One region of the Pseudoalteromonas sp. McH1-42 genome, then DNA from elsewhere that is predicted to be linked to it. Evidence: riboswitches for the same ligand, from Rfam matches in the RefSeq annotation. Region 1 holds a riboswitch; the other holds the start of a gene.
What was found. A riboswitch is a leader RNA that binds a small molecule or an ion and turns the genes downstream of it on or off. The one in region 1 is predicted to bind lysine.
Positions count from the first base shown of each region.

Region 2: it holds a riboswitch for lysine, as region 1 does, so the genes downstream of both, lysC (lysine-sensitive aspartokinase 3) here and dapA (4-hydroxy-tetrahydrodipicolinate synthase) in region 1, are expected to answer to the same signal.

Region 1 is NZ_JAKRFU010000013.1:177,578-182,764, forward strand. It holds gene MHN31_RS13575 (hypothetical protein) at 1-305, shown strand, start outside; gene MHN31_RS13580 (response regulator) at 289-2,043, opposite strand; lysine riboswitch at 2,218-2,394, shown strand; gene dapA (4-hydroxy-tetrahydrodipicolinate synthase) at 2,508-3,404, shown strand; gene MHN31_RS13590 (2,3,4,5-tetrahydropyridine-2,6-dicarboxylate N-succinyltransferase) at 3,415-4,155, shown strand; gene MHN31_RS13595 (PLP-dependent decarboxylase) at 4,155-5,187, shown strand, end outside.
Region 2 is NZ_JAKRFU010000030.1:3,807-8,993, forward strand. It holds gene MHN31_RS21195 (hypothetical protein) at 1-785, opposite strand, end outside; gene nhaD (sodium:proton antiporter NhaD) at 943-2,190, shown strand; lysine riboswitch at 2,308-2,481, shown strand; gene lysC (lysine-sensitive aspartokinase 3) at 2,566-3,912, shown strand; gene MHN31_RS21210 (DUF924 family protein) at 4,003-4,533, shown strand; gene MHN31_RS21215 (sodium-dependent transporter) at 4,717-5,187, shown strand, end outside.

The DNA of each region.
Region 1 (5,187 bases):
CAGTAAAAGTCCCTGAGTCGATGGAGCTGGATGTCGAAGTGGATGTCGGCAATGTCAAACTACTCGGATTAAACAATGATGCCGATGTCGAAGTGGGAGTCGGCAATGTCACGATAGAAACAGACGCCAAAGACTTCCGACGTGTGCGATTCGATTCCGGAGTCGGCAAAACCAAGCTATCCGACTTGCCAGGTAACGCAGAAACGGAACGCAACATGGTCGGTGAAACCTTACGCTATCATGGCCAGGGTGAGCATAGCCTGGACATCGAAGTCGGTGTTGGCAACATTAAGTTGCGTCGCTAAGGGTCAGAATTTTGTGCAGGGCGCGCTCCAGCGCCCCTTTTTCAACAGGCTTAAACAAATAATCGGTCGCGCCAAGCTGCACGGCCGATTTAATGGCCTGCTCTGAGGTATTCGCAGTCAGTACCAAAATTGGCGTCGACAACATCAGCGTCTGACGGATCTCTTTAATGGCTTTAAAACCATCCATAATCGGCATATTCAGATCCATCAGGATCACATCAAAAGACTGGTGCGCCAGTACCTCTATGGCCTGTCCACCATGGCTCGCATGAATACTGGTTAGCTCCATGTTATCCAACATTTTTTCAATGATTTTGGCATTCAATTGATTGTCTTCCACCAACAACACTTTATGGCGGGCCAGTCCGCTTACCGGCTCCGGCTCCGGGAGTCGCTTCAGCGGCAAGCTCAGCGATGCTTTTGTGCCATGCGGTTCACAGGGTAAAAAAGTCAACTCACCAGACATAATCGCCAGCAACAAGTTACAACGCGCTAACCCCAGTTGCAGCCCCTGATAATGGTGCCCGTCCGGGCTAGTCCCCGATGCAGACGCTTTGATCTGCGCCACGTTAAATCCGGAGCCACTGTCTTCTACTTCACAGTAAAAACGCCAGTTCAACTCATCTTCTTCCGGATTGACTGGCTCCACGCGGGCGGACAGCCTCACCGTGCCCTGCTCGGTGAATTTAACAGCATTATCGAGTAGCTGACCAATGACCCAGCTCAGGCGTTCATGATCACAGGCAAATATTTTTTCGGTATGGCTACTAAAGTGATAGCTAAAATCCAGGCCTTTCTCTCTGGCCAACAGACGATAAGTAGCAACAGGCTGACCCAGGGTATCGGTCAGCCTGGCCGGGTGACAATTTAACTCTGGTTGCTGTTCGTCAGACAAGCGATTGTAGTCCTCCACAGACGCGATCAGCGCCTTCAGTTGCTGGGCCGCTTTATTCGCTTGGGCAAGGTAGCTGTCACGCTGTGATTCCTGATACAAATGCAGATACCCCAGCACGGCCTGCAAGGGTGTCCGCAATTCATGACTGGCACGGGCCAGAAACATGGCGCGACTTTGATTAGCATGTTCTGCTTTGAGACGCGTTTGCTGCAAGCGGTCTATCGCGCTGGTGATACTGCGTTCCATGGGGAAGAATATCCACTTAATCTCAGCGAGCAGCAAAGCCAACCCCAGTAACCACATTAGCAGCTGCAGGTTTCTCAGTTTCTCAAGCTTTTCATTGGTGAACTGCTCAAACAACAACACCGCATGATCTAAGTCCTGCAACAACAGTTGAGAGCGGGTATGGATCTCCTGGATCTGATCCAAATTAGGCTGATTGGCAACCCCGGACAACAACGCCACATATTGTCTTAGTTGCTTGTCCAAATCACCCGGCTGCGCAAAATACCATTGATAAAGCTCTGCATTCAGGTGCTTGTATTGCTCGCCATCGCGCAGGAGCAAAAAATCATGGTTCGCTTGCATAAGCTGCAGCGCATTGTTCAGTGCCTGACGATCTGCCGTCACATTGTGTTCGCGCATGATGATGACATACTCCAGATGCAATGCCGCCTTTTGCGACAACATGCGCTGCATACCTGCAACATTGATCACTCTGGCAACCTGCTTTTGCTGCTCCAGCAGATACAAGGTCAGGCCCGTCGTCATCGTCAACACCAGCAACATGATCACCAGCGCGACCAGGTACTTCAGGCGATAGCGTGTAACCAGATTGTCCAAATTATCCCTCCCAAAAACCAGCCAGATCATCCAGGCGCCAGACTCTTTCCCAGTTTAGATTAAATTTCAAACTTTTGCTGAGAGTGACTTGACACCCAGACGGCCAAAATGTTTCAATGCGCCCGTACCCTATTTTATCCAGACGGCCATGCATCTAAAAAGTGTGGACGTCTTAGGGCTGGAAGAGGTGCGTTATTCAGGTATTTGAGTGGAGGAGAGCAAACTCCCGTGAAACTCAAAGAGGGGAATTAACGCCGAGAAGCACTGCGCTTTGCTTGCGTACTGCTTCGGGCGACTGGGTTGAATCCCAGCGACTGTCACCAACACATTTGGTGGAGAGCTTCTGGTCTTAGAAACAATATGGCCAGCAGCCTATTCTTTTTAAGTCCATTGCTCTTCGAATTTTAAACGGTTCGGAGTAGGACACTTTCCTGACTACCGGACCAGCAAGAAGTTCGGTAGAGATGAAATCACACATTCAGTTATCTGATCAGTTATCTGACTACCCGTTATGGACGGCCCTTGTCACGCCTTTTGACGCGTGCGATCAGGTCGATTATCACAGTTTACAGCAACTCGTTGCTCAGCAAGTTGAGGCTAACAATGGTATTTTACTGCTTGGCAGTACCGGAGAAGGCCTGGCCCTGACTCTGCCCGAGCAGAAAAAAATCGTTGAGTTTGTCTGTGCACTTGCGCCTCAGGTACCTATTATGGTTGCCGTCGGCGGCATCAATCTGGCTGCTCAGCTGGAGTGGGTCGAGTTTTGTAATACCCAAAAGATCGACGCGCTGTTGCTCGGCTCCCCATTATACGCCAAACCCGGTGTTGTTGGTCAGACCCATTGGTTTGATACGCTGCTCAGTGCAGCAAACGTCCCCTGCATGATCTACAACGTACCAGGACGTAGCGCCGTTGCCATTGCACCTGAAGTGCTGACGAATCTGGCACATCATGACAACCTGTGGGCGCTCAAAGAAGCCAGTGGTGATATAGCCACGTTTGAAGCGTTTCGTCGCGCCTTACCCAGCCTAGCGATATACAGCGGTGATGATGCATTGCTGCCTTACTTTGCACAGGCAGGCGCAGCCGGATTGGTGTCTGTGGCATCGAATGCCTGGCCCAGCCAAACTGCCGAATTTGTCCGCCGTGCGCTCAGTGGCACCAGCCCTAACCTATTCACCACCTGGGCCGATGCCATCAGCAGCCTGTTTGCCGTTGCCAACCCTATCCCGGTAAAGACACTGATGCATTTACAGGGCACGCTGACGACGCCCCATCTGAGGCCACCGCTCACACATCTGGAATTAACCAATCATGCGGCACTGAATGCTGCGAACGAACAGATTTTATCCTGGAATTAAGAGGCTCCCTATGACCTGGTCAACACTATTAGATAATTTAGAAAATGGTTCACAACGTGCTGCAAACCAAGACGAACACGGCAACTGGCATGCTAATGTCGAAGTCAAAGAAGGTATTTTAGCGGCTTTCCGTGCGGGTCAAAATACCGAATACCCGGGTGGTTTTGTAGACAAAGACAATCTGGCTCCCCGTGGTTTTGCCGCCGAAGATGCCGTCCGTATGGTGCCCGGAGGCAGCAGCGTACGTCGTGGTGCTTATGTTGCTTCTGGCACTATCATTATGCCACCAGCCTATGTCAACATTGGCGCATACATTGATACCGGTACTATGGTCGACAGCCACGCACTGGTTGGGTCTTGCGCCCAGATTGGTAAAAATGTGCATTTAAGTGCTGCTGTTCAGATTGGCGGCGTATTAGAGCCAGTCGGTGCCAGCCCGGTCGTGGTTGAAGACGATGCGTTCATTGGTGCAGGCTGTGTGCTGGTTGAAGGCGTAGTCGTAAAACGCGGTGCAGTGCTGGCACCGGGTGTTCGCCTGTCTGCCAGCATTCCAGTGTATGACTGTGTGAATGAGCGTACCCTGGAAAAAGGGGAAGCCATTCCGCCTTTTGCCATTGTGATTCCGGGGTCGCGTCCAGCATCCAGTGACTGGGCCAAAGCACAGGGGCTGAGCATGTCCTGTGCACTAATTGTGAAATACCGTGACGAACAAAGTGATGCGTCGTTAGAACTCGAAGAGGTACTACGCTAATGACCACACTGAGTACGCCACTGCGTGAGCAACTGACTGCACTGTGCCCTGATCTGGACATCCCATTTTTCGTCTACGACCTGGATGCACTGAGCGCACATGTTAATCACCTGACCACCCAAAACGTGGTCAAGCTCTGGTATGCCGTTAAAGCCAATCCGTTATCCAGTGTCCTCAAAACACTGGACACAGCCGGCTTCAACTTTGACGTTGCCAGCCGGGGAGAGCTCACACAGGTATTGGCCCAGGACATTGCGGCCGAACGCGTACTCAACACCGGGCCGGCCAAGTCCCCGGCCCAGATCCAGCATTTTCTCGATGCTGGTGTCACCACCTTTGTTGCTGAAAGCCTGAATCAAGTGCGCTGGCTGAACGACGCAGCACAGCAGCATCAGCTGACGCTAACTGTGCTACTTCGCGTGCAGCTGCGCTGGCCGGCAGGAGACAAAAATCCACTTGGCGGCGACAGCCTGACCCCATTTGGGCTCGGCTGTGACCAATGGCAGCAACTGACTTTACGTGACTACCCTGCACTGGATTTTGCAGGTCTGCATATTTTTCAATGGGGTAACATGCTCGACGCCACCAAGCTGGCCAGCCTGTGGCAACAAATGGTGCCCCCACTGACTGAGCTGAGCCAGCAGCTGGGTATGACCCTGAGGATCTTAGATCTGGGTGGCGGATTAGGGGTGCCTTACGAGTCAGGCCAGCAGGCACTCGATTGGGATCAAGTCATCGCTAGTCTGGCCAAAATTAAAGCCGAAGCGGGCGTGCAGGAATTATGGATGGAGCTGGGTCGCTACGCCGTGGCGCAGTGTGGCTACTACCTTAACCCGGTGGTGGAACAAAAATGCAATTACGACGAACATCAGCTCATCCTTGCAGGTGGCATCAACCACCTGTTGCGACCGGCCGTGACCAGCCAGGCCTTTCCAGCGCAGGCACTACGTGCATCTGATACTGCTCAGCGCCAGTATCATTTGCATGGCCCATTATGTACAGCCCTGGATCACCTTGGTACACAAAACTTGC
Region 2 (5,187 bases), on a different contig from region 1:
ATGAGTGTGTTGCGTCTGAGTTCTTCGCGCAGTGGCATCAGCATATCGGCACTTTTACCTAAGCTCTCACGCCCGATCAGGTGCATATCGAGGATCCGGGTACGCAATTGCTCGAGCATTCGTTTGTCCTGTGCACCACGGCCAAGTTGTTCGATTTGCGCGATCTGTTCACTGATCTGATGCTCTATAGTCGTAAAGCAGGCTTGGAAGGGCCCGTGGATATCGACCATTTCCAGCATTGGCTCGATATATTCATCAAATGCTTCAATCACGGCGCGATAGCGTTTTTGCAAAGACAGATTACCTTGATCTGATTTGGCCTGTTCCACCAGGTTCATGATGGCGCTTTCATTATGATGATACAGCTTGACGATTTTGCGCACGCGCTCATCCATAATACGACTAAAACGACGCAGCTCACTGTGATCACCTTCATCGCCTGCCTGGGCCAAGCGTTCTCCCAGTCGTTGCAGATCTTTAACTAATACTGTGATTTCTTCAGCCAGGCCAAGGTGTTCTTCCTGTAATAAAAAACTAGCGAAGTCGGCCACGGCTCGGTTAATTTCGAGTTGCGATGATTTGGCCAGAGGAATAATTATTTCCTGGTTTAGTAACCGATTGGTTTCTCTATAAATACGTTCACTTGACCAGTTTGGGTTTTTCAATTTGATGATGTTTTGCACATCTTTTAGGCTGAAATCGGCCATCTTAAAGCGTTTAAAAAGCAGCTCCAGGACGCCCCAGTGTTCATTCAGCGTATTTAATACTTTTTTGGCTGGGATCATAGCTTTCCAGTGTGTATCAATTTTGTGACGGTATCAGGTAAGAAAATTGTCATAATGTGTAACTACTCATGGCACAGTGTGCTGCTAAGTGTTAGACTCCGCGCCGATTACGTTACTCTTCACAATTTTTACTTTTAATTACAGGTTGTTTACGCATATGGTCACGCCCATTATCCTAACCCTGATAGCGGTCGCTTTTGTGCTTATCGTTATAGAGGATATTATCCATGTAAACAAGGCCAAAACGACCCTTTTTTTTGGCACTTTATGTTGGATTATCCTATTTATCTCTCCGATCCATGGCGAAAGCTCAGAAACTATACAACATCGGCTCGATCACAACATTCTGGAAATCGCCACATTGTGGTTATTCCTGATGGCTGCGATGACCTTTGTTGCTTACCTTAATTCCAAAGGTTTTATACAAAACATTGTGCATCGTGTGATGCCAACTCAGATCAGCGAACGTAAAATGATGTTCCTGGTTGGCGGTTTTGCTTTCTTGTTTTCTTCGATTTCTGACAACATTACTGCGACACTTATTTCGCTCGCTGTGGTCATGTCACTCAAACTCGACCCGAAAAAGCTGATTAAGTATGCCACACTGATCATCTTTAGTGTTAACTCAGGCGGTGTATCGCTCATCACCGGTGATGTCACGACACTGATGATTTTCCTGGCTGGCAAGGTCACCATTCCCGATCTCCTGCTGCTGGTTGCGCCTTCGATTGTCAGTGTGTTGCTGCTGGCTACGCTGTTGTCCATTGGCATGAAAGATCAACTGGTATTCGAAAAGCAAGCGCTGCGTCGGATAGAGAAAACGGACATCACGATTGCCGTTATCTTTATGACTACCGTACTCACCACGCTGTACCTGAGCGTGCAATATCAAGTCCCACCTATGCTGACTTTCCTGTGTGGCCTGTCAGTGATGTTTTTGATGGCGCAGTTTCTGATGCGCAAGAAAGACGTCAACAAAAAGATCATCGATTATATTCGTGAGATAGAGTACGACACTTTGCTGTTTTTCGTCGGTGTATTGTTGCTGGTTGGGGCACTGAAAGAGGTGGGTGTCCTGAATATGTTTACCCAGTTGTATGAATTCATTGATCCTCAGTATGCCAGTTACCTCGTTGGCCTGATGAGTGCTGCGGTAGATAACGTACCTCTGACGGCTGCGTTGTTAAAGGCGGACATTGTCATGAGCCCTCAGCAGTGGCTGACTTTTACTTATGCAACGGGTGTCGGTGGCTCCATGCTGATTATCGGCTCTGCCGCGGGGATCATTGCCATGAGTAAAGTAAAAGCACTAACTTTTACTAGCTACTTAAGAATGAGCCTGTACTTGTTAATTGCCTATACGGCGGGCTATGCGGGCGCCTATTTTATGGGGCAATTTATTTAAACTTTGGTGACAGGGGCAATTTTGTGCTTGACACCTAGACGTCTAAAAGATACCTTTTTCAAGCCCGCTTAAAATGCGGGCTTTTATTTTGCCAGGATTCAGTTAAACCCTGGCAAAATAAACAGAAGAGGCGCGATGCTTAGGTAGCTGATGTGAGGTGACGATTACCCGTGACCATCAGTGAGGGAAGTACTCGCCGAGAAAAGTCAGGTTGCGTCAGCGTGATTTTTCGGTCCTTGAGGTTGAATCCTCGGGACTGTCACCGTTTTCAGGTGGAGAGCTTCTGGCAGAGGTCATTTCTTTATGGTTAGTCCATCCTATTGCCAAGTTCTCCTTATTGATGTTGATCGCCCAGTGTGATCCCAAGGAGATAAAATGAATTCCCAGTATGTCGTTGCTAAATTTGGTGGCACCAGTGTTGCAAACTTCGAAGCCATGCAGCGATGCGCCACGATAGTCCACGATGATCCGAATGTGCGTGTTGTGGCCGTGAGCGCGAGCGCCGGTGTGACGAATCACCTGGTAACTCTGACGCAGCAAAAAGTCGACGCAGAGGCACGCCAGGCACTGTTTCAGTCTGTTATGGATATTCAACAGAGTATTCTGGCACGTCTAACGCTCGATGCTGATCTGGAAGCGGGGTTTAATGCAACACGGAATGCCTTTCACGCACTTGCTCAATTACCTGCGCTGGATGCACAGCAGTGTGACGAAATGCTGAGTTTTGGAGAGCGCTTTTCATCTTATCTGTTTACTCAGGTACTGAGAGATTTAGGGGTCGCCTGCAGCCGATTTGATGTGCGACAGGTGCTTAAAACGGACCGCCAGTTTGGTAAGGCAGTGCCAGATATTGACGCAACACGTGAAGCCGCCGAGGCTCATTTAATCCCCTTATTGCAGGAGCAAGTGGTGGTCACGCAAGGGTTCATAGGCAGTGATAATCAGGGACAAACCACCACGTTGGGACGTGGCGGATCTGATTACAGTGCGGCGCTACTGGCTGAGGCAATTGCAGCACGCAGTGTACATATCTGGACGGATGTCGTAGGTATCTTCAGTACAGATCCGCGTTTGTGCCAAAAAGCGCAGCCAATTGCCCGGTTGAGCTTTGATGAAGCCGCAGAAATGGCAACCTTTGGTGCTAAAGTGCTACATCCTGCAACGATATTACCTGCCAGCCGCAGCGGAATATCAGTGTTTGTGGGCTCAAGTAAAGACCCGCATGCTGGTGGGACCTGGATTGAAAAGAACAACCGCTCGGAACCTGGGATCCGTGCAGTTACACAACGTAAGAACCAGATCCTCTTAACACTGAAGAGCCCGGAAATGCTACTTGCAAGTGGTTTTCTGGCACGTATATTCACCATTCTGAGTGCATATAATATTTCGGTTGATTTGGTAACCACTTCTGAGATTAGCGTCGCATTGACGCTGGACAATGCGCCAAATGCCGCACGCCCCGAGCTGGCGCAGGCTTGCCTGGATGAGCTGGGAGAGTTTTGTCAGGTCAGTGTCGAAAACAATTTGACACTGGTGGCTATGATAGGCTCTGAGATCCAGCTGCGTCATGGTGAAGCGAGTCTGATGCAGGTACTGGCAGATTTTAATATTCGCCTGATCTGTCACGGTGCAAGTCGCCATAATCTGTGCTTTTTGGTTGAGCAAACGGAATCGGATGCAGTCGTGCAGGCGATCCACAGCCGATTACTGGAAGCGGCATAATTCAGGGGTCTGGCAAGTCAGACTGGACACTTTATCACGAGCGGGTAATACTCGCTCTGATACCGAAATCAATTACTCACAGGTGTGTCCATGGAATATCAGGAAATTTATCAGTTCTGGTTTGTCGAATGTCAGGAACAGGATTGGTGGCAAAAGTCGATACAGTTCGACAATAAAATCACGACGCGGTTTGCCCACATACACCAGCAGGCTGTGGCCGGGGAATTGGCTGAATGGCGAAAGACTGCGGTGGGGGCGCTGTGTGAAATCATTGTACTCGATCAGTTTTCGCGCAATATGTTCCGCGACACGCCGGCAGCGTTTGCCAGTGATCCGCTGGCTTTGTGTTTAGCCCAGCACGCCGTTGAAAAAGGGTTTGATCAGCAACTAGAGAAAACCCAGCGCACCTTTTTGTATTTACCCTACATGCACAGTGAAAGTCTGAGCGTACATCAGCAGGCGGATGCCTTGTTTAAATCATTACCAAACTATGAGTTTGAGCTGGCGCATAAAAAAATCATTGAACAGTTTGGCCGTTACCCCCATCGCAATGCCATTTTAGGGCGTGAGTCGAGCGTTGAAGAATTGGCTTTTTTGAAAACCCCTGGTTCGAGTTTTTAAGCTTTGCTGAGCTGTGCTTTCGAGCTTGCTGTACCAGGTTAAGGCCGACAGGCCAGCTCTGTTCTGGGGGCATAACCCCTTGTCACTGTTGGCTGTTCCGATTTGCCCGAACTGACACTCGCAATTTGTTTACAAGTGCGTATAATCGCCAGTCTACAACAATAATTAACTTGGCATTCGATTATGGCTCAAGTGCGTGAAGGTTTTCAAAGCCGTCTGGGCTTTGTGTTAGCGGCAGCCGGTGCGGCAGTCGGACTTGGTAATATTTGGGGATTTCCCACTCAGGCAGCGAACCACGGTGGTGGCGCGTTTTTGCTGGTCTACTTTATCGTCATATTCTTACTGGCATTGCCTGCTTTGTATACGGAGTTGTATCTGGGTCATCAGGCGCAAGCCAACCCGGTGAAAGCGCTCAAGCAGGCGTGGCAGGAAAGGCAGCCTAAAATCGGTGCGTCTGCAGGTTACATCGGTCTTGCCGGTGCCATTGTTATGCTCAGTTTCTATTCTATTGTTGCTGGCTGGATGTTGGCGCATTCTCTTGAGCCGCTCGCACGTTTGACTGGCTGGGATGCCGCCAGTCAATTTTTGTCGGGCGATTCAACCTTACGGAACTTTATCTTTACCCCTTTGATGCTGCTGTTGACCGCTGCGATT